DNA from 3 places in the Kocuria sp. CPCC 205231 genome. Region 3 is predicted to be linked to each of the others. Evidence: riboswitches for the same ligand, from Rfam matches in the RefSeq annotation. Region 3 holds a riboswitch; each other region holds the start of a gene.
The links. Region 3 has a riboswitch for cyclic di-AMP ahead of RF640_RS13540 (C40 family peptidase). Riboswitches for the same ligand answer to the same signal wherever they lie in the genome.

Region 1: it holds a riboswitch for cyclic di-AMP, as region 3 does, so the genes downstream of both, RF640_RS11300 (C40 family peptidase) here and RF640_RS13540 (C40 family peptidase) in region 3, are expected to answer to the same signal.
Region 2: it holds a riboswitch for cyclic di-AMP, as region 3 does, so the genes downstream of both, RF640_RS00015 (NlpC/P60 family protein) here and RF640_RS13540 (C40 family peptidase) in region 3, are expected to answer to the same signal.

Annotation. Positions count from the first base shown of each region.
Region 1 covers NZ_JAVKPP010000009.1:109,357-115,917, reverse strand. The annotation lists gene RF640_RS11320 (DUF3027 domain-containing protein) at 78-635, shown strand; gene RF640_RS11315 (MFS transporter) at 689-1,909, shown strand; gene serC (phosphoserine transaminase) at 1,906-3,045, opposite strand; gene RF640_RS11305 (metal-dependent transcriptional regulator) at 3,280-3,966, shown strand; cyclic di-AMP (ydaO/yuaA leader) riboswitch at 4,285-4,474, shown strand; gene RF640_RS11300 (C40 family peptidase) at 4,480-5,145, shown strand; gene RF640_RS11295 (C40 family peptidase) at 5,426-6,331, shown strand; gene RF640_RS11290 (hypothetical protein) at 6,463-6,561, shown strand, end outside.
Region 2 covers NZ_JAVKPP010000001.1:53-6,613, reverse strand. The annotation lists gene RF640_RS00035 (hypothetical protein) at 1-33, opposite strand, end outside; gene RF640_RS00030 (2-hydroxyacid dehydrogenase) at 228-1,187, opposite strand; gene RF640_RS00025 (pyridoxal phosphate-dependent aminotransferase) at 1,184-2,383, opposite strand; gene RF640_RS00020 (alpha/beta fold hydrolase) at 2,704-3,621, opposite strand; partial or broken gene RF640_RS00015 (NlpC/P60 family protein) at 3,860-4,267, opposite strand; cyclic di-AMP (ydaO/yuaA leader) riboswitch at 4,366-4,551, opposite strand; gene RF640_RS00010 (ParA family protein) at 5,087-5,689, shown strand; gene RF640_RS00005 (hypothetical protein) at 5,686-6,036, shown strand.
Region 3 covers NZ_JAVKPP010000012.1:122,962-129,522, forward strand. The annotation lists gene RF640_RS13535 (DUF305 domain-containing protein) at 1-525, opposite strand, end outside; gene RF640_RS13540 (C40 family peptidase) at 844-1,506, opposite strand; cyclic di-AMP (ydaO/yuaA leader) riboswitch at 1,512-1,702, opposite strand; gene RF640_RS13545 (four-helix bundle copper-binding protein) at 2,303-2,713, shown strand; gene RF640_RS13550 (DUF305 domain-containing protein) at 2,938-3,645, shown strand; gene RF640_RS13555 (APC family permease) at 3,717-5,051, opposite strand; gene RF640_RS13560 (hypothetical protein) at 5,141-5,236, opposite strand; gene RF640_RS13565 (multicopper oxidase domain-containing protein) at 5,335-5,406, opposite strand; gene RF640_RS13570 (SHOCT domain-containing protein) at 5,528-5,791, opposite strand; gene RF640_RS13575 (DUF305 domain-containing protein) at 5,865-6,536, opposite strand.

The sequences.
Region 1 (6,561 bases), on a different contig from region 3:
GCCGCGCCGTTGCCGTCCACCGATCCCGAGCAACCACCCGCCGGCCCCCGCCGGCACCCACCCGAGGGAGACCAGCAGTGACCGAGGAGACCGTCCAGGACGCGCCCGCCGAGGCCGTGCCGCCGGCGCCCGAGCAGGCGGCACCGGTGGCGGCGGCGCCCCGTCGTCGCCGGGCCCCGAAGCAGGACCCCCTGCTCGTGGCCGACGTCGCCACGGCTCGCGCCGGGGTGGAGCAGATCGCGGAGCCCTCGCAGATCGGCGCCGGTCACCGGGTGACGGTGGAGGAGGACCGGCTGGTCGTCCACCACTTCGAGTGCACCCTGCCCGGGTACCGGGGCTGGAACTGGTTCGCGAGCCTGGCCCGCGCCCCGCGCAGCAAGGCGGTGACGGTCTGCGAGGTCGGCCTGCTGCCGGGGGAGGATGCCCTGCTGGCGCCCGAGTGGGTCCCGTGGTCCGCCCGCGTCAGCGCCGAGGAGAAGGCCCAGGAGGAGCAGGACCGGGCCGAGGACGAGGCCGGGGAGACCGCGGCGGCCGGCGGGCCCGAGGGCTCCGGCGGCGCCCCCGACGGCGAGCCGGCGTCCGGTGACCGGGCCGAGGACATGCCGGTCCCGCCGCAGGAGGGCGAGGAGCTCTGACCGTCCCGCCGGGGACCGCGAGGACGGACGAGGCCCCGGAGCCCGCGCGCGGGATGTTCCGGTCCTTCCGGTTCCGCAACTACCGGCTGTGGTTCCTGGGCGCGCTCGTGTCCAACATCGGCACGTGGATGCAGCGCACGGCCCAGTCGTGGCTGGTCTTCGACGAGCTCTCGGACCACGACGCCACCGCCATGGGCGTGGTGACGGCCCTGCAGTTCCTGCCCCAGCTCTTCCTCGCGCCCTGGGCCGGCGTGCTCGCGGACCGGCTCGACCGGCGGCGCCTGCTGCTGTGGACCCAGACGGCCATGGCGGTGCTGGCGGCCGGTCTGGGGGCGCTGGTCCTGGCCGACGCGGCCACCCTGTGGCACGTCTACGGCTTCGCCCTCGCCCTGGGCGTCGTCTCCACCCTCGACGCCCCCGTGCGCCAGACCTTCGTCTCGGAGATGGTCGACGACGCCTACCTCTCCAACGCCGTGGCCCTGAACGCGACCTCGTTCAACGCCGCGCGGATGATCGGGCCCGCCGTGGCCGGCGTGCTCGTGGCCTCCATCGGCTCGGGCTGGGTGTTCCTCCTCAACACGCTGACCTTCGGCGCGATGCTCGCCGCCGTCCTGGCGATCCGCGCCGACGAGCTGCGCGGGATGCCGCGCTCCGGCCGGGGGCGGGGCCAGATCCGGGAGGGGCTGGCCTATGTGGCCGGCCGCCCCGACATCGTGGCGGTGCTGGTCACCATCTTCCTCATCGGCACCTTCGGGCTGAACTTCGCGGTCTTCCTGGCCGCCATGGCCGGACCCGAGTTCGGCCGGGGCTCGGAGACCTTCGGGCTGCTCAACTCGGTGCTGGCGGTCGGCACGGTGGCCGGGGCCCTGCTCTCGGCCCGGCGCCGCAGCGCCCGGCTGCGCTACGTCTACGGGGGCAGCGCCGTCTTCGCCCTCAGCTGCCTGGGCGCGGCGACGGCGCCCACCCTGCCGCTGTTCGCGCTGTGGCTGGTCCCCTGCGGGCTGTCCTCCCTGACCATCATGACCACCGCCAACGCGTACGTGCAGTCCACCACCTCGCCGGTGATGCGCGGACGCGTCATGAGCCTCTACATGGCCATCTTCATGGGCGGCACCCCGATCGGGGCGCCGGTCGTCGGCTGGATCACCGACGCCCTCGGGGCGCGCTGGGGCATGGGGGTCGCCGTGGCGGCGGGACTCGGCGGGGCCCTGGTGGGCTTCGTCGTCTGGCTGCGGCTGCGCGCGGAGCGCTCCGCGCCCGAGAACTCCGGCTAGCGCCCGGCTCCTCCGCGGAGCTGCCCGACGACGTGGTCCACGCAGGCCAGCAGCCGGGCGACGTCCTCGGGCTCGATGGAGACGAACGTGGCGATCCGAAGCTGGTTGCGCCCCAGCTTGCGGTAGGGCTCGACGTCGACCACGCCGTGGGCGCGCAGGACCGCCGCGACGGCGGACGCGTCCACGGCGGCGTCGAAGTCCACGGTGGTGATCACGGTGGAGCGGTCCTCGGGGCGTGCCACGAACGGGGACGCGAAGGACGAGGCCTCGGCCCACCCGTAGACCAGGTCCGAGGAGGCCTTCGTGCGGGCCGCGGCCCAGGTCATGCCGCCCTGGTCGTTGAGCCAGCGGACCTGCTCGTCGAGCATCACCAGCGTGGCCAGGGCCGGGGTGTTGTAGGTCTGGTTCTTCCGGGAGTTCTCCAGCGCCGTGGTCAGCCGCAGGAAGTCGGGGATCCACCGCCCGGAGGCGCCGATCCGCTCGATCCGCTCGATCGCCGCGGAGGAGAACGCGCCCAGCCACAGTCCGCCGTCCGAGCCGAAGTTCTTCTGCGGGGAGAAGTAGTAGACGTCCGCCGCGGCCACCTCCGCGGCCATCCCCCCGGCGGCCGAGGTCGCGTCCACCAGCACCAGCGCGTCGTCCGCGATCCCGGAGGGCCGGTGCACGGGCGCGGCGACACCGGTGGAGGTCTCGTTCTGGGGCCACGCGTAGACGTCCACGCCCTCCTCCGCCCGGGCCTCCGGGCGGGTGCCGGGGGCGGACTCCACGATCGAGGAGGGCTCCAGGAACGGGGCGCCGTCGGTGGCCTGGGCGAACTTCGCGCCGAACTCCCCGAACACCAGGTGCTGGGCCCTCCGCTCGACCAGCCCGAACGCGGCGGCGTCCCAGAACGCGGTGGCCCCGCCCAGGCCCAGGAGCACCTCGTGGCCGGAGGGCAGGCCGAGGAACTGCGCGAGGCCCTCCCGCACCGAGCCCACGAGCTCCTGCACCGGCGCCTGGCGGTGGGAGGTGCCGAGCAGGCCGGCCCCGGCGCGCGACACGGCCTCGACCTGTGCCGGGCGGATCTTGGAGGGGCCGGCGCCGAAGCGGCCGTCGGCGGGCAGCAGGTGCTGGGGGATGGTGACGTGTGCGGGCAACGGGCGCTCCCTCGTGGGTGACGTGCGGCGGGTGGTGCGCGACGGGCACGGCCGCCGCGGAGGCCGCTCGCGCCGTTCGCGACTCGGCCCATTCTGCCCCACCCGCGGACGGCGGGCCCCGCGGGCGCCTCCTCCCTCCGGGCGGCCGGAGGGCTCGCGCACTAAGCTCGTGCGGGAAGACCGGACCGGGCGGGATCCCCGGGCCGGGACGGCCGGACGAAGGATGACTGAGGCATGAGCGACCTGATCGACACCACGGAGATGTACCTGCGGACCGTCCTCGAGCTCGAGGAGGAGGGGATCACGCCGATGCGGGCGCGGATCGTCGAGCGCCTCGACCACTCCGGGCCCACGGTCTCGCAGACGGTGTCCAGGATGGAGCGGGACGGGCTGCTGACGGTGGGCCAGGACCGGTCGCTGCTGCTCACCCCTGCCGGCCGTGAGCGTGCGGTGCAGGTGATGCGCAAGCACCGGCTGGCGGAGCGGCTGCTCGCCGACGTCATCGGCCTGGACCTCGCCCAGGTGCACGACGAGGCGTGCCGGTGGGAGCACGTGATGAGCGAGCAGGTCGAGCGGCGGCTCGTGGACCTGCTGCACAGCCCCCGGTACTCGCCGTACGGCACGCCGATCCCCGGTCTGGCCGCCCTCGGGGTCGAGGAGAGCCCCGCAGCGGCGCACCCCTCCCTGCTCGACGCCGCCCGCCACGACCCGGACGGGTCGCACACCGTGGCGCTGCTGCCGGAGGTGGTCCAGGCGGACGCGGACCTCCTGGGCGTGCTGAGCGACGTGGGAGTGCTCACCGGGGCGGAGGTCATGGCCCGGGTGGACGGTCAGATCGTGCGCATCGAGGTGGCGGCCACGGGGCGGTCCGCGGAGATCGACCTGCGCACCGCCGCGGCCATCCGCGTCCTCGCTCCCTGAGGCGCCGCCGTCTCCCGGAGCGGGGCGGCGAACGGTTCTTCCCGGGTGTGGGGACGTTCACAAGCCACTTTCGGCCAGTCCGGCCCGAGCCGGACCCCGGAGGCGCGGCTTCCCTGGTGACAGGCGGATTCCCAGGGCGCTCGAAGACACTGCACAGCTCGTCACAGGTGCGAATTGATTCGACCTTTCCTCTCAATAGCTACTCATTGAGACCCGCGGCGTTGTCCGGCTGTTATCTGTCGTGATCAAAACGTGACACTTCCGTAATCTGTCATGTACTGTTCAACGCGTGCCGATCACTGGTCGGATCGGCGCCCTCGGAGCACATCGCCGAATTCTGCCGGTGCCCGTGGCCTCTACACAGAAACTGCTTGGCAGAAGCGGGGGAACCACTTTCGGTCCCGGTGATCCGGGTCCTTGGGGTTAAGTCGTCAGAGCGCGTGCGTTCTGCGGCCGGGTGTCTCCCACCCGAATCCGACAGCTCACCTCGTAGGCAAAGGGAGGAACTCAACCATGTCGCTTTTCACGCTGAACGCTGCCCGCCACCGTGCCGAGACCACCTCGCACGTCGTGCGCAACACCACCATCGCCGCCGCTGCCGGCGCCGCGATGATCGGCTCCGTCGCCCCGGCCCAGGCCTTCGCCCAGGCTCCCGTCGAGACCGGCGCGGCCTACTCGGCCCCGGCCTCCGCCTCGCTGGCCGAGTACTCCTCGTACACCTACCAGGCCCCGGTCGCCGCGCAGCCCGCCGCTCCCGCCTACGAGGCCCCGGCCCCGGCCCCGCAGCAGACCGCCGCCACCTCGAGCGTCACCCCGCAGTCCACCGCCACCAGCGAGATCGCCCCGGCCGCCGGCGGCGTCGTGGGCACCGCGATGTCCGCGCAGGGTGCGGGCTACGTCTACGGCGGCACCGCCTACGGCGCCTGGGACTGCTCCGGCTTCACCCAGTGGGTCTTCGCCCAGAACGGCATCGACCTGCCCCGGACCACCTGGTCCCAGTTCGCGGCGGGCACCCCCACCGCCACCCCGCAGCCCGGTGACCTCGTCTCGCAGAACGGCGGCGCCCACGTGGGCATCTACATCGGCGGCGGCAAGATGATCTCCGCCCTCAACCCGACCCAGGGCACCCAGGTCCACTCCGTCAACGCCATGCAGCTGGACGGCTACTACACCTTCTGATCCGGTCCGCCGCCCGCGACGACCCCGCTCGTCGCGGGCGGCACCCGATCACCCCCCCCCCCCCACGCCGCACGCCGAGAACCGCTCTCCCGGTTCCCGGCGGTGCCTGCTGTCCGACCGGACGGCGCCCCCCCTCCTCCGCTCGCCGGCCGTCGTTCCCGATCCCGGAACGCACCCCTGCCGGACACCGGCCCACCCCGCGCACTGCCCGGGGCGATCCGTGCTGTCACCCGCGCCCTCCGGCAGGCCCGGCTCCGAAAGAAAGTCGTCTGAACTCCTCATGACCCGTGATCTGACCTCCTCGAACGGCATCGGCTCGCTCTTCTCCGGCAAGGCCCGCACCGTGGCCGCCGTGGCCGCCTTCTCCGGGCTGGCCCTCGCCACCACCGTCTCCGTGCAGGCCGCTCCGGCCCAGGACGCCTCCGCCGACGCCCCGCTGTCCGCCGTGGCCGCGGCCACCCCCGCCGCGGCGCCCGCCGTGTCCCTCGAGCCCGTCGCCCACGTGCAGAAGGTCGAGTCCGACCGGAAGTCCGAGAAGAAGGTCGAGAAGAAGGCCGAGCGGCAGAAGGTCGAGACCCCGGTCGTCGCGGCTCCCGCCGTGGCCGCTCCGGCGCCGAAGGCCTCCGCCGCGCCCGCTCCGGTCGCCGCCCCGCAGCCGGCCGTGCAGGCGGCTCCGGCCCCGAAGCCCGCCGCCGCGCCCGCCCCGAAGCCGGCCCCGAAGCCCGCACCGGTCGCCGCCCCGAAGCCGGCCGTGCAGGCGGCTCCGGCCCCGAAGCCCGCCGCCGCGCCCGCCCCGAAGCCGGCCGTGCAGGCGGCTCCGGCCGCCCAGCGCACCGTCACCCCGCAGAGCTCGGCCTCCGGCAAGGGCGCGACCATCTCCTCCGCCGCCATGGGCCAGCTCGGCGTGGGCCAGGACTGCACCGCGCTCGTCACCAACGCGCTGCGCGCCACCGGCATCAACCACCACGGCTGGCCGGCCTCCTACCTGAGCCTCGGCACGCAGGTCTCCGCCGGCCAGGCGCAGCCGGGCGACCTCGTCTACTACGCCGACGGCGGCATGGGTGCGGCCCACATCGGCGTCTACATCGGTGGCGGCAAGGCCGTCCACGGCGGCTGGAACGGCGGCACGACCGTCATCGACAGCGTCAACGTGGGCTCCGGCCCCGTCTACGTCCGCGTGCGCTGACCGCACGCGAGAGCACCGCTTCGGGTGCGCGGTTCCTGGTCGGCCAGACGGGAACCGCGCACCCGCTGTCATCCCGGCGCCCACCGCGCCGGCCACCCCGGCGCCCCGGCGGCGGCCGATAGACTGGCCCCATGTCCACCGACTACAGCCGCAACGCCCGCACGAGCCTGGACCGCGAGTACGCCTACATGGCCTACGGCATGATCGGCGGCGCCGTGCCAGGCATCGTG
Region 2 (6,561 bases), on a different contig from region 3:
GCTGGACCGGTTCATCTCGGTGTCCTGGGACATGCTTCCTCCTCTCGTCCTGGTGACCGATTCTACCGTCGGGCATGGTGTCCGAGCGGCCCGGTGGCTCATCTCTGGTGCCCAGGTGAAACGTCCTCAGGCGTGGACACCAGAGGATCACGGTGGCTGCGCTCTGGGCGAGATCGAGGTCGGGCTGATCATCACGGTCCTGCCCCGATCGACGGATGCCCCTGCTGCTATCCGATCGGTGTCGGCGGTCGTTGCCCGCCGAGCACGGCGAGCACGTTCTCGGCGGCGAGCACCGCCATTGCGGTGCGCGTCTCCACCGTGGCGGAGCCCAGGTGCGGCAGGAGCACCACGTTGTCGAGCTCCCGCAGTTCGGGATGCACCCGGGGCTCGTGCTCGTAGACGTCCAGTCCGGCGCCCGCGATCCGGCCCTCGCGGAGTGCGGACGCGAGCGCCGCTTCGTCGACGATCGGTCCGCGCGCGGTGTTGACGAGGTACGCCGAGTCCTTCATAGCCGCCAGCTGCTCGGCGCCGATCAGGTGGTGCGTGGCGGGCCCGTAGGGGCAGTGCAGCGACACGACGTCGGAGACGGCCAGCAGCTCGTCGAGCTCGACCCGCCGGGCGCCCAGCTCGGCGGCGATCCCGGGGTCGAGCTCGCTGCGCGACTGGTAGACGATCTCCATGCCGAAGGCCCGGGCCCGGCGCGCGGTCGCCTGCCCGATGCCGCCCATGCCGACGACGCCGAGGGTCTTGCCCTGCAGGCCGCTGCCGAGCAGGAAGAACATGCCCCACTTCCACTCCCGGCCGGAACGGATGAGCCGTTCCCCCTCGCCGAGCCGGCGGGTCGCCATGAGGATCAGGCCGAAGGCGATGTCGGCGGTGGCGTCCGTGAGCACGCCGGGGGTGTTGGTGGCCACGACGTCGCGTTCGCTGCAGGCGGACACGTCGATGTTGTCGTAGCCGACGGCGACGTTCGCGACCACTTTCAGCTGCGGGCCGGCGGTGTCGAGCAGTTCGGCGTCGATGCGCTCGGTGAGCAGACTCACCACGGCATCCGCCCCGGCCACCCGGCGCAGGAACTCCTCGCGACCGATCGGCTCCGGATCCGGCCACATCTCGACCTCGTGGGAGGCGCGGAGCTTCTCGACCGCGGCGTCGGGCACGCGTCCCGTGACGACGACCCGGCTCATGCCGTCTCGATCCACTCGCGCAGGCGGCCGAGGCCGTCGCGGATGTCGGCGACGTCGATGCCCGAGTAGGCGAGCCGGATGTACTGCCGATCCTCGTCGGGCTGGCGCCGGCCGAAGTGCTCACGCGTGCAGAAGGAGACGCCGGTCTGGTGCAGGGCGGCCGTGGCGAAGTCACCGACTGCCGTGTAGCCCATGCTCTCCATGGTCCGGGTGACGTCGGGGAACAGGTAGAACGTCGACTGCGGTACGGCCACGTGCATGCCGGGGATGGCGTTCACCAGCTCACAGGCGGCATCCCGGCGCTCGCGCAGGATGTCGAGCGTCTGCTGCACGGGTTCCTGGGGGCCGCGGAGTGCTTCGATGCCGGCCCACTGCACGTAGTGCGTGGTGCAGGACTCGTCGTTGGTGTTGAGCGTGCTGAGCACCTTGGCGATCTCGAGCGGCGCGACGGCGCAGCCGAGGCGGGAGCCGGTCATCGCGAATTTCTTGCTGAACGTGTAGAGGATGACGGTGCGCTCGGCCATGCCGGGGAGCGATGCGATCGAGTTCGAGACCCCCTCGTAGCGCGTCTCGAAGTAGGCCTCGTCGGAGAGCACCCAGAGATCGTGCTCCTGGGCGAGCTGCGCGACGGCCTCGCGCTCGGCCGCCGTCGACTCGGCCGAGATGGGGTTCTGCAGGTCGTTGTAGATGATGGCGACCGTGTTCGGGGTGATCGTCGCGCGCACCTGGTCGAGGTCGATGGCGAAGCCGTCCTCCGTGGGGAGGTAGCGGTACGGCACGGCCGTGCCCCCGAGGTACTCGATCTGCGACTCGTAGATCGGGAAGCCGGGGTTCGGGTAGAGCACCTCCTCACCCGGGTTCATGACCGCCTGCAGGAACTTCGTGATGACGGGCTTGCCGCCCGTCATCACGACGACGTTGTCGGGGACCAGGCTGATGCCACGACGCGAGCCGATGTCCTCGGCGAGGGCCTCGCGCAGCTGGGGGATGCCCGGGCCCGGGCAGTAGCCGGTGTAGCCCTCGGCGATGGCCCGGTCCATCGCCTCGATGATGTGCGGGGCCGTCGGGATGTTGATGTCGCCGAGGTGGAAGGGGTACACACGGTTCCCCTTCGCCTTCCAAGCGGCCGCGGCTTGCGCGACGCTGAAGGCGGTCTCGGTGCCCAGCCGGTCGAGCCGGTGCGCGAGTTGTCGCATGCCGTTCCACTCCTCGTCGAGTTGGCGATCGATCCGCTGGCGGACCCGGGTCGAGCATACGACTCATATATCAGTCTGGGAAGAGTGGTCCCCGGATGGATTCTCTCAGTGGACATCGCCGCGAGATCGTGGTCATCGGCAACGGAGCATCTGTCGGAGTGGAGGTGCGGACTGAAAAAGTTCGACACGGCACGATGCGTACCCCTCCGGCTCCAGATGCGGGACGCCGGCGCAGCAGCTCCTCGCGGAGTTCGACCTCAGGCGGCACCTTGTCGGCCGCCAGTGCGGTCCCGGTCCCGTCGTGGCGGAGTCGCGGCTCGTCACCCAGCGGCCTCGAGCAGGTCGTCCAGGACTCGGTCGAGTCGTGCCACGAGGGAGAGGTGTCCCTCGTCCTCCAGCAGGTGCGCCCGGGCGCCCGGCACGTGCGCGGCGAGCCACTCCCCGTGGGCCGCGGGAACGGTGCGGTCCTCCCGGCCGTGCCAGATCCGGGTCGGCACGGTGATCCTCTCGACGGCGAAGCCCCACGGACGGTCCACCGCGAGGTCGTCGTCGCACCAACCCACGACGCCCTGGCGCAGAGAGTGCTCGGCCGTGTCCAGCACGTATCCGGCGAAGTCCCCGGTCATCACCGCCTGGTCCACGGGCGGGAGCATCGCGCGCAGGAGTGCCACGACGTCGTTGCCGGGCGCTGAAGCCGCCGCGCTCATGGCCTCCATGCGCCCCTCGAGGTAGGCCTCGAGCGCGCTGCGCCCCTTCCTGGCAGCGGTGGACTCCGCCGCGCTGTCCTCGTCCATCCCGGCGACCGGATCCAACCCCGCCACGCGCGGCGGGGCGTAGCCGGCGAGGGAGGAGGCCGCTCGGCACCGATCGGGCAGCAGCGCAGCGCAGGCCAGGGCGCGCGGGGCGCCACTGGACCAGCCGAGGGTGAGGAAGTCCGCCACCCCCAGCTCGTCTAGGACGCACCGGGTGTCGGCCACGGCGTCGGCAACTATGCCGGGGGCCTTCTCCTCCGGGAGCGGGTCCGAGGCGCCGTATCCGGGGCGCGAGACGGTGAGCGCGCGCAGCCCGCGGTCCGCGGCCGCGCGCTCGAGCGGCCGGAACGGGACAGCGGCACCGGGAGCCCCGTGGTGGAAGACCACCAGCAGGTCTCCGGGCGGACCGGTGAGCCGGAACTCCAGGCTGCGCCCGTCCGGTGTGGTGACGCTGCGGTTGTCTTGCTCCTCCGGCTGCGCGCTCATGCGTTCCCCTGCAGTTTGTGGGCCGCTCTCGTGCGTCTGTGGCGGCCGGGTGACTCCACGCTAGGACGTCGCTGCACCCGCGACCAGGGCGGCGACGGCGTGTGACCGCCTGCCTCTCCCTGCAGGGATCGAGGGCTTCGACAGAACCCATCACGGTGACAGGGGCCCCATATGGGAGGGGGAGTGCGGTGCCTGCCGGGACGGCCGGGAACCGCACTCCCCGCTCACGTGCGTGGGGTCAGCGCACGCGGAGGTAAACGGGACCGGAGCCAACGTTGACGGTTTGGATGACCGTCTGGTTGCCGTTCCAGCCGCCGTGAACGGCCTTGCCGCCGCCGATGTACACGGCGATGTGGGCGAAGCCCATGCCGCCGTTGGCGTAGTAGACCAGGTCACCGGGCTGGGCCTGGGCGGCGGAGACCCGGGTGCCGAGCTTCAGGTAGGAGGCCGGCCACCCGTGGTGGTTGATCCCGGCTGCGCGCAGGGACTTGGTGACCAGGGCCGTGCAGTCCTGACCCACGCCGAGCTGGTTCTTGGCGGCGGCGGCGATGGTCGCGGCCTTGCCGGACTGGGACTGGATGCTGACGAGCTGCTGGGGGGCTGCGGCGGGGGCCGCCTGGGCCGGGGCCACGCTGCTGAGCGCCAGGGCGCCGCCGGCGACCGCCAGGATCGCGGTGCGTCCGAGACGGGACGAGCTCTGGGCGCGGTGGCGGGGCATGCGGAACTGGAAAACGGGCATGAGTGATGTCCTCCCTCTTGCCTGCGAGGTGAGCTGTCGGATGCGGGTGGGAGACACCCGGTCGTCAGGGCGGGGGCCCTGACGACTTAACCCCTAGGTCCCGGGGGAGGGACCGTTCATGGTTCCCCCGCTTCTGCCGAGCGTTATGTCTGGGGGCCCCGGGCACCGGCAGAATTCGGCGATGTGCACGGGGATACCGATCGGTGAGGCGACCGGCACGGAGAGAACACTAACCGAAAAATAACGAAAAAGTCTCGCTTAGATCACGGGCGTGTCTCGGCTCTTATGTCGGCCCAGCAGGGCGCCTCCCCACCCAGGCGAAGTGGTTCGGTAAGAGGCGCCGCTGGAGATCCCCGGGACGACTCAGGTCGAGACAAAAGTGCACTTGACCTGGGGCTCTACCTGAGCCATGCCGATGGACGAGCGCTCCCCTGCCCTGGAGCGGAGTGTTCGGTGGCGACCTTGAGGCTGGTGCGGCAGTTTGCCGGAAAAGCTTCAAAGTCTTTGACCGCTGGCGCCAGTTATCGCATCCCGCTGGCGCGGCAAGAATGATTTTTGGTATGCCCCGAGCCCATTCACAAATTCACAAAAAGCAGTGATCGTGTCGGTGTAAATCCCTCGATGTGGGTCGGCCTTCTTCACGGGCACCTCCACGGTGCAGGCTTTGCCCGGCCAGTAAGCAGTGCACCGTCGATGGGGTTTGAGGTGCAGCCAACGGCGAAAGGAATGCACGTCGGAGCGATCCTGGGCGATGAGAACCCCGAAGGCTGGGCCGAGGACCTCGCGATGCCCAGCGGGTGGCACCCCCACCTCCGGGTCATTCCCTCGGCCCGCAACGTCTCCAACCGCGAGGTCGACCGGGCCGATCACGCAGAGCTGCGGCTGAAGATCTCCCTGACCGGCCTTCAGGCAGATGTGGTGGTCATTGACTGCCCCAACCGCCAAGGCGGCCCGCTGACTCTTTCGGCGTTGAACGCGGCGGACACCGTGGTTTACGCCGCCACCGCCACCAGCGATGGCATCGACGGGGTGGACGGGGCCCGGCGCATGGTGGCCCAGTACCGCCGGCACCGCCAGCAGCTGGGTGCCCCGGACACCCTGACGGAGGCCGGCATCGTGGTCGGCGGGGTGAAGGAGACGATCATGAGCCGGGCGGCGGTGGCCAGCCTCGAGGAGCTGCGTGCCACGGGGTTGTTCCTGGAGCCGTTGATCCCGGACCGGGCCATCGTCCAAGAGGTACGGATATCGGGGGAGTGGTACGGCCAATACCGCAAGGGCGCCCGCGTGCTGGATGCCTACACGGCGATCGCGAAGAAGGTGCTGCGATGACCGAGCAGCCCGAGCGTCCCGCCTCGCTCCAGCGCCGTCGGCCCCGCCCGGCCCCGGATGAGCACATCGACCCGGTCGACTACACACCCCCACGCGCCACCTCACCCCAACCCGCGACACCGGTGGTGTCGTCCCAGCCGGTGCAAGCGGCACAGACGGCGGAGCCTGCGGTAGCTGCACCCAGGCGCGGCCGCGGCCGGCCGCGCCGGGAACCCACGATCCAGCTCGGGGTGCGGGTGGCCCAGGACGTCTCCGATCTGATCGAGGAGCTCACCGAGCACGACGGCACCGCCAGAGCGGTGATCGAGAACGCGGTGCGCGCCTACGCCCAACAGCTCAACCGATAACACCCGGACCTCGATAGGGGAGGGGAACAGGCCGAGGGCGGCTTTCCCGTGGTCGGCGAGGAAGGAGCCCGGCTCATCGTTGCTGGTGGGCCGGGTTCACTCATGCTGGGGACAGGCGGCGGGATGGGGTGGGCGGTTCCGGGGGTCCTCGAACGACCCGGGTGCCCGCACTCGGTCCGAAAGCTGCCAGGGCCAACCCCCAGCGAGACCTGTTGTCGGGCGCCGAAGGGACGACCAGCGCTGTCCAGTGTGGACGCGGGGCGTCCCGGCGGCGCCGTGCCGGGAAGGGTTCGTCAGCCCGTCATCAGCTGCTTGCTCAATGCGTGGAGGAGGCATGGTGACGGCCCCTGTGCATGAGCCCTGCCCCGGGACGTTGCCCTGCGGTGTCGCAGCGGTGGCCGCCAGCACAAGGCGCCGCTGCCGCCGATTGCCCGGGAAACCGGTTGCTGTCCGGGCGGTTTGCTGGGCGGTCCGATCAGCAGGACTGTGGGTGCGATGAGGGTGCCTGTCCCGTGACGGGTCTGT
Region 3 (6,561 bases):
ATCCCCGGACCGTTTCGCCAGCTCTTCGAGGCTCATGCCGTCCATGCCGTCCATGCCGTCCATGCCGTCCATCTCGCCCATCATGGCGCCCTGCATGTCGGCATTCATGCTCTGGCCATGGCCGCCATGGCCATGGCCGTGGACGTGGTGCCCGTGGCCGTGGTGGTGGCCGTGTCCATGGTGGTGGTGTCCCGGGGTGTTCTCGGCGGCCAGCCGCTGGGCCGCTGCTTCCAGTTGCTGGATCTCCTCGGTCTGGGCCTCGATGATCTTCTCCGCCAGGTCACGGATTTCGGGACGCTCGGACTTCTGCAGGGCCAGCTCGGCCATGTCGGTGGCACCTTGGTGGTGGGGGACCATCATCACGGCGAAGTGGCGGTCGTGGTTCATGTGCCGCTCAGCGCCCGTCTGTGCGGAGGCGGAGGCAGGCTGGTGCGTCGGGGACGCGACCGCCGCGGTCGCCCCGGCACCGCTGAGGGCCAGCGCCAGGGCCGTCCCGGCGGCCAGGTGCTTGAACGTCGACGTCATGACGAATCTCTCTTTCGCAGCAGCCCGTACTGGACCTGCACATCGTGGTGTTTGCTCTGTTCAGCCTCGGGTCGAGGCGGACCGATCCATCCACGGTAGCCCCGCCGCAGCTGGCTTCGCCGGGCTGGGAGGGCTGGGCGGTAGATCTTCACTGAACCTTCAAGAGCGGGCCCATCAGGCGGCCAGATCGGGGTGTTCCCCGGCGGTGGATGGGTGCAGGCATCTCCGGTTCTGACCGACCGATCCTGGATGCTGATCAGGTGGGGGGCACACCCGCCGCCCGCCACGAGCGGCATTCGTGGCGGACGGAGGGTTGGCTCAGCGGAAGGTGACGTAGCCGACCGTCGGCATGGCATTCACGCTGTGCACGAAGGTGCCCTGGGTGGGATTCAGCGCGGAGATCATCTTGCCGCCACCAAGGTAGATCCCGATGTGGGCCCCGCCGTTCTGGACGACGAGGTCGCCAGGCTGCGGGTCGGTGGTCAGGGTGCCGGCCGCCCACTGCTGCTGGCTAGTGCGGGGGAGGTCGATGCCCTGCTGGGCGTAGACCCACTGGGTGAAGCCGGAGCAGTCCCAGGCGCCGAAGTCCGTGCCGCCCCAGACGTAACCGGTGCCGGCTCCCTGCATCGCTGTGCCCACGATCCCGGAGGCGCCGGTAATTTCGGTGATGTCCGCCGATTGGGTGGACACCGCCACGGCCGATGTAGCCTGCTCGGGCGCGGCCGGGGCCTGGGAAGAGGCGGTGGAGACGGTCTGCGGGGCGGCCGCGGGCTGGGAGGCCGCCGAGGTGTAAGTCGTCAGTGCGGACGCGGGGGTCGCGTAGGCGGGGGCGGTCTCTGCGGGGACCTCGGCGTAGGCCTGGGCCGGGGCGATGGAGCCGATGAGCACCGCACCGGCGGTGGCAGCGATCGTGGTGTTGCGCACGGCGTGAGAGGTGGTCTCGGCACGGTGGCGGGCAGCGTGGCGCTTGAAAACAGTCATGGGTGAGTTCCTCCCTTTGCCTACGAGGTGAGCTGTCGGATGCGGGTGGGAGACACCCGGCCGGCAGAGCGCACGCGCTCTGCCGGCTTAACCCCAAGGCCCCGGATCACCGGGACCGAAAATGGTTCCCCCGCTTCTGCCAAGCGATATCTCTTCAGGAACCTCGAGCACCGGCAGAATTCGGCGATGTGCACGAGGGCGCCGACCGGATCAGTCATCGGCACGCAGTGGACAGTAGCCCATCCATAACGAAAGTGTCACGTTTAGGTCACGGCCTGGATTCTCTCCTCAGTCGGGAGCGGGAAGCTGTGATTCCGGCCTCGGAAAAATACGCCCCGAGGAAGTGAAACCGTCACGCAGCAGGACCCGTCGCGTAGCTCACACCGGTCTTTCAAAGCGCTCTGACTAGGACACATGGCATGGTGGCGCGCGTTTCGCTGGACGCAGCCGACAGCGACAGGGCTCTGCAACCATGCGCAGTCTTCAGCGCGGGCCGGGCCAGCACCAAGATTGTTGGGGAGGATTTTCAAGGTGGCTCACAGTTTGGGAGGGCTTCGGAAGTGCCCTTCCGAGGCCTTAGGGCAGGGTTTCTTCATGAAATCTCCATATTCAGCCCGCTGCACCGATGTAGAGGCCAGGTAGTGAGGCGGGATCGCGGATTCTTGAGGCGTTGATCTTCATCAAATCTTCAAGCTTTCGGGTCGCGTCACACAGAATCGGCAGTTTACTGTCGATGACATGGCGGGCTGGCTCCGGCCGGTTCGTCTCCTCGACCGAACCGACGAAGGAGCAAGCCATGACCCATCACGTGAGCGCGATGCTGGAGACCTACCCGAAGGACCTCGGGGGAGTGGACCAGGGCAAGCTGGCGGCCTGTATCGAGGCCTGCTTCGAGTGCGCCCAGACCTGCACCGCTTGTGCCGATGCCTGCCTGTCCGAGGACATGGTCGCCGAGCTGACCAAGTGCATCCGCACCAATCTCGACTGCGCGGACCTGTGCGAGGCCACCGGGCGGGTGCTCTCCCGGCACACCGGCTACGACGCGAACATCACCTTGGACGCGATCCGGGTCTGCCAGATGGCGTGCAAGGCGTGTGCTGATGAGTGCGAGCAGCACGCGGACATGCACGAGCACTGCCGGATCTGTGCTGAGGCCTGCCGTCGCTGCGAGGCCGCCTGTGCGGCACTGGTCGCCTCCCTGGGCTGAGCCCAGACTCGCGCTGACCCACGGACGCCGATGACCGGCCTCCGTCGGTGAAAGAGGAGCCTGATGGGCTGATCGGGCGTGCCCGGATGCGGGTTCCCTCTTCCCCCCGCCCCTTGTTCAGTACAGCTCTGCCCGCGCGGTTTGTTCACGCGCAGGGTACGGGGCTGATGACCAAGCCGGCACCTCGGGGTCGAGCTCCTTCATTGCGGAAGAGAGACATCATCATGCGTTCCATCCAGTTCCCTGGCCGTCGCACGGCGGCCGCCGCCTCCACCGTTGTCGTCGCCACGGCCCTGTGGGGCGGGGCCAGCGCCCCAGTGTTCGCCCACGGACAGGTGACCACCCCGGTCTCGTCCCACGCCCAGGATCAGGCCCCGGAGGACATGCTCGGCCCCGATCCCACCTCCCCGACCGCCTACGAATTCGGTGAGACCCTGGCCGGTTTGGAGGGCGAGCAGCTGGAGGTCACTTTCCTGGCCGAGATCATTGGCCACCACCAGGCCGCGATCGAGATGGCCCAGCTGGAGCTCGAGCGCGGGACCAGCCCGGACATCCGCACCCACGCGGAGAACATCATCGCCAGCCAGCAGCACCAGATCGACCAGTTCACCACCTGGTTGGAGGAGTGGTACGGGTTGACCCCGGAAGAGGCCAAGGCTCAGGCCCCGGAGGAAGCACAGGAGGAGATGAAGATCCTGGAGGAGGAGACCCGGATGATGGTCGAAGAACTGGCCGCTGTTGAGGCTGGCGAGGACTTCGACGTCGCTTTCGTGCAGAAGATGATCCCGCACCACAACGGCGGGATCGTCGAGTTCCTCGAGCTGCAGTCCCGCGCTGATCATGCTCAGCTGCGGGTGGCCTCCAGCGCTGGGATCACCGCGCAACAGGCGCAGATCGCGGACTTCCGCACCTGGCTGGCCGGCCAGAACTGAACGAGCACGCTCATGGTGAGGGGCCCGTCCACCGACGGGCCCCTCACCGTGAGCCGGTCGCGCGACCGGCTTCAGGGGTGAGTGTGGGGCTGCTGCCCGGTGCTGTTCGCCCCGTCGCGCCGGCGGACGACGACCCACTGTGCGACGACGATGATCAGGGCCACCACGGCGGTGACCACCAGGGTGAACGGGTCCGACTGGGCCTTCAGCAGCACGAACGGCACGAGCACCGCGGCGTCGAGCAGGATCGCGATCCCGGGGATCCAGGGCTTGGCCCCGACATCGTCCTTGAGGTGGCGCAGGATGCCGAGGTGGATGGCGATGTCCATGGCCAGGTACAGGATGGCGCCGAGGGAGGCGATCTGGGACAGGTCGAAGAACGCGGCCATCAGCATCGCCAGCCCGGCCGTGATGTAGAGGGACTGGTGACCCTCCTGCCCCGGCAGCCCGGGGGCCTGGCCCATGTCGCGGAGCATGTCGTAGAGCTTCGAGACCGAGAACAGGCTCGCGACCAGTCCCGACAGCGTCGCGACGACGGCGATCACCACGGTCAGCGTCACACCCCAGGCGCCGAACATCGGCTCGGCCGCCTCGGCCAGGGCGTAGTCCCGGGCCGCCACGATCTGCGGCACGGTCAGGCTGCCGGTGACCGCGACGGTGATCAGCAGGTAGAGCACGGTGCATAGGGCGATGGAGATCATGATGGAGCGGCCGATGTTGCGCTGCGGCTGCTGCAGGTCCGCGCCCTGGTTGGTGATCGTGGTGAAGCCCTTGTACGCCAGGATGCACAGGGTGGTCCCGGCCAGGAAGCCCAGCCAGCCCGCCTCCGGTGGGGTGCGGTCGGCGGCGGTGAACAGCCTGCCCAGGGAGGACACCCCTGCCGCGAGGATGCCCGCGACCGCCAGCACGGCGATCCCGACGATCTTGATTGCCGCGGTCACCGTGGCGGAGCGCTCCACCCACCGGTTGCCCACCAGGTTGACCAGGGCGGCGGCCGCGATGGCCACCACCGCCAGCACCGGCACCCACACCGCGGAGTCCTGCAGGCCGAAGGGGCGCAGCAGGTAGGAGGCGAAGGTGCGGCCCAGCAGGGACTCGGCCAGGATCATCGACACGTACATGAACAGGGAGAAGGACCCGGCGAGAACCCCGGGGCCGTAGGCGGCCTTGAGTAGCATCGCGATCCCGCCGGAGGACGGGTTGGTGGCCGAGTAGCGGATGTAGGAGTAGGAGCTGAACGCCACGACCACGGCCCCGGCGAGGAACGCCCAGGGCACCCAGCCCCCGGCCAGCTCCGCGACCTGCCCCACGAGGGCGAAGATGCCCGCACCGATCATCACCCCCGTGCCCAGGGCGACGGATCCGGTCAGGGAGAGCTTCTGCTGCGTCTGCGTGCTGTCGTTCATGGGGAGCTGCACGTCCTTCCTGCCGGGGTGCGATCGTTTCTCGGCGGTGGGGTTGTCGGACAAGGTCGGTGGGTCGGGCCCACCGCCGCTCAGCGGACCTCGAGGGTGCCCATCATGCCGAGGTCTTCGTGGTCGAGGGTGTGGCAGCGGAAGACGGGGCGGCCGCCGAAGTCGTCGAAGGCCACCCGGACGGTGACCCCCCCCCGAAGGCCGGGATGTTGACCACGTCCCGCCACCGCGGTGCGGAGACGTCGCGGCCCTCCTCGGCCACGACCTGCAGGGGTCACACGTGCAGGTGCACCGGGTGGTCCAGGGGGCTGGAGTTGGTCAGGGTCCACACCTCCACGGTGCCCACCCGGACCCGCTGGTCGGTGCGCTCGGCGTCGTACCCTTACCCGTCGATCGTGAAGGACATCATGCGGCCCGGTCTTCCTCCGCCGCATCCAGGGACAGCTGCTGGCGGCGGCTCAGCGGGCTCACCGGTCGCCTTCTTCCAGGGTCCGTAGGCGTTCCCGGTACTCCTCGGTGTTGATCTCTCCGCGGGCGTAGCGCTCCTGGAGGATCTCCCGGGACCGGCGCGGGCCTGCACCCGTCGTCGGCGGCGCGGTGCCGCCCTGCCAGGTGCCGCCGCCCGAGCCGCTGGTGAACGCCTTCACCAGCACGAAGACCAGCACCACCGTGCCCCCGATGAGCAGGAGCCAGAACAGCCACATCCACCCCATGCCGTCACCCCACATCATGACGGGTTCCTTCCGTGGTAGTTGGCGCTGTTCCGGGGCCGCCCTGTAGCGGCCCCGGACGACCTGCGGAGTCTCAGGAGCCGCTGGGCAGGCCCTGGAGCAGGCCCTCCATCTCGGTGATCTCGGCCTCCTGGGCCTCGATGACGTCCTGGGCCAGGGCCACGGCCTGCGGGTTCTGCCCCTGCTCGACCTGGTCGCGGGCCATCTCGACCGCGCCCTCGTGGTGGGCGGTCATCTGCTCCAGGTACAGCCGGGAGGCCTCGGTGCCCTGGGCGTCCTCCAGGGCCTGCATGTCCTCCTCGCTCATCATCCCGCTCATCCCCGCCCCGGAGCCGTGGTCCATGCCCTCCATGCCGCCGGACTCCATCATGGGCTCCTGGCCCCAGGCCTCGAGCATGGCGTTCATGCGCTCGATCTCCGGGCCCTGGGCGTCGATCACCTGCTGGGCGAAATCGGCGACCTCGGCCGGCACCTCCTCCTTGGCCAGCAGCGTCTCGCTCATCTCCACGGCCTGCTCGTGGTGCGGGACCATCATCTGGGCGAACATCACGTCCGCGTCGTTGTGCTCTTCGGCGATCGGCTCCTCGGAGGCCGAGGTGGTGCTGGGGGTCTCGGGGGCGGCGGTGGCCGGGGCGGCGGTCTCCGCGCTCGTGCCGGTGTCCTGCTCGTCGGCGCCGGTGCCGCAGCCGGTCAGGGCCAGGGCGGAGGCCAGGGCGAGGGTGCTGAGGGCGGTGGTTCGCTTCATGGGGGTGTCTTTCTCTTCTTGTCGG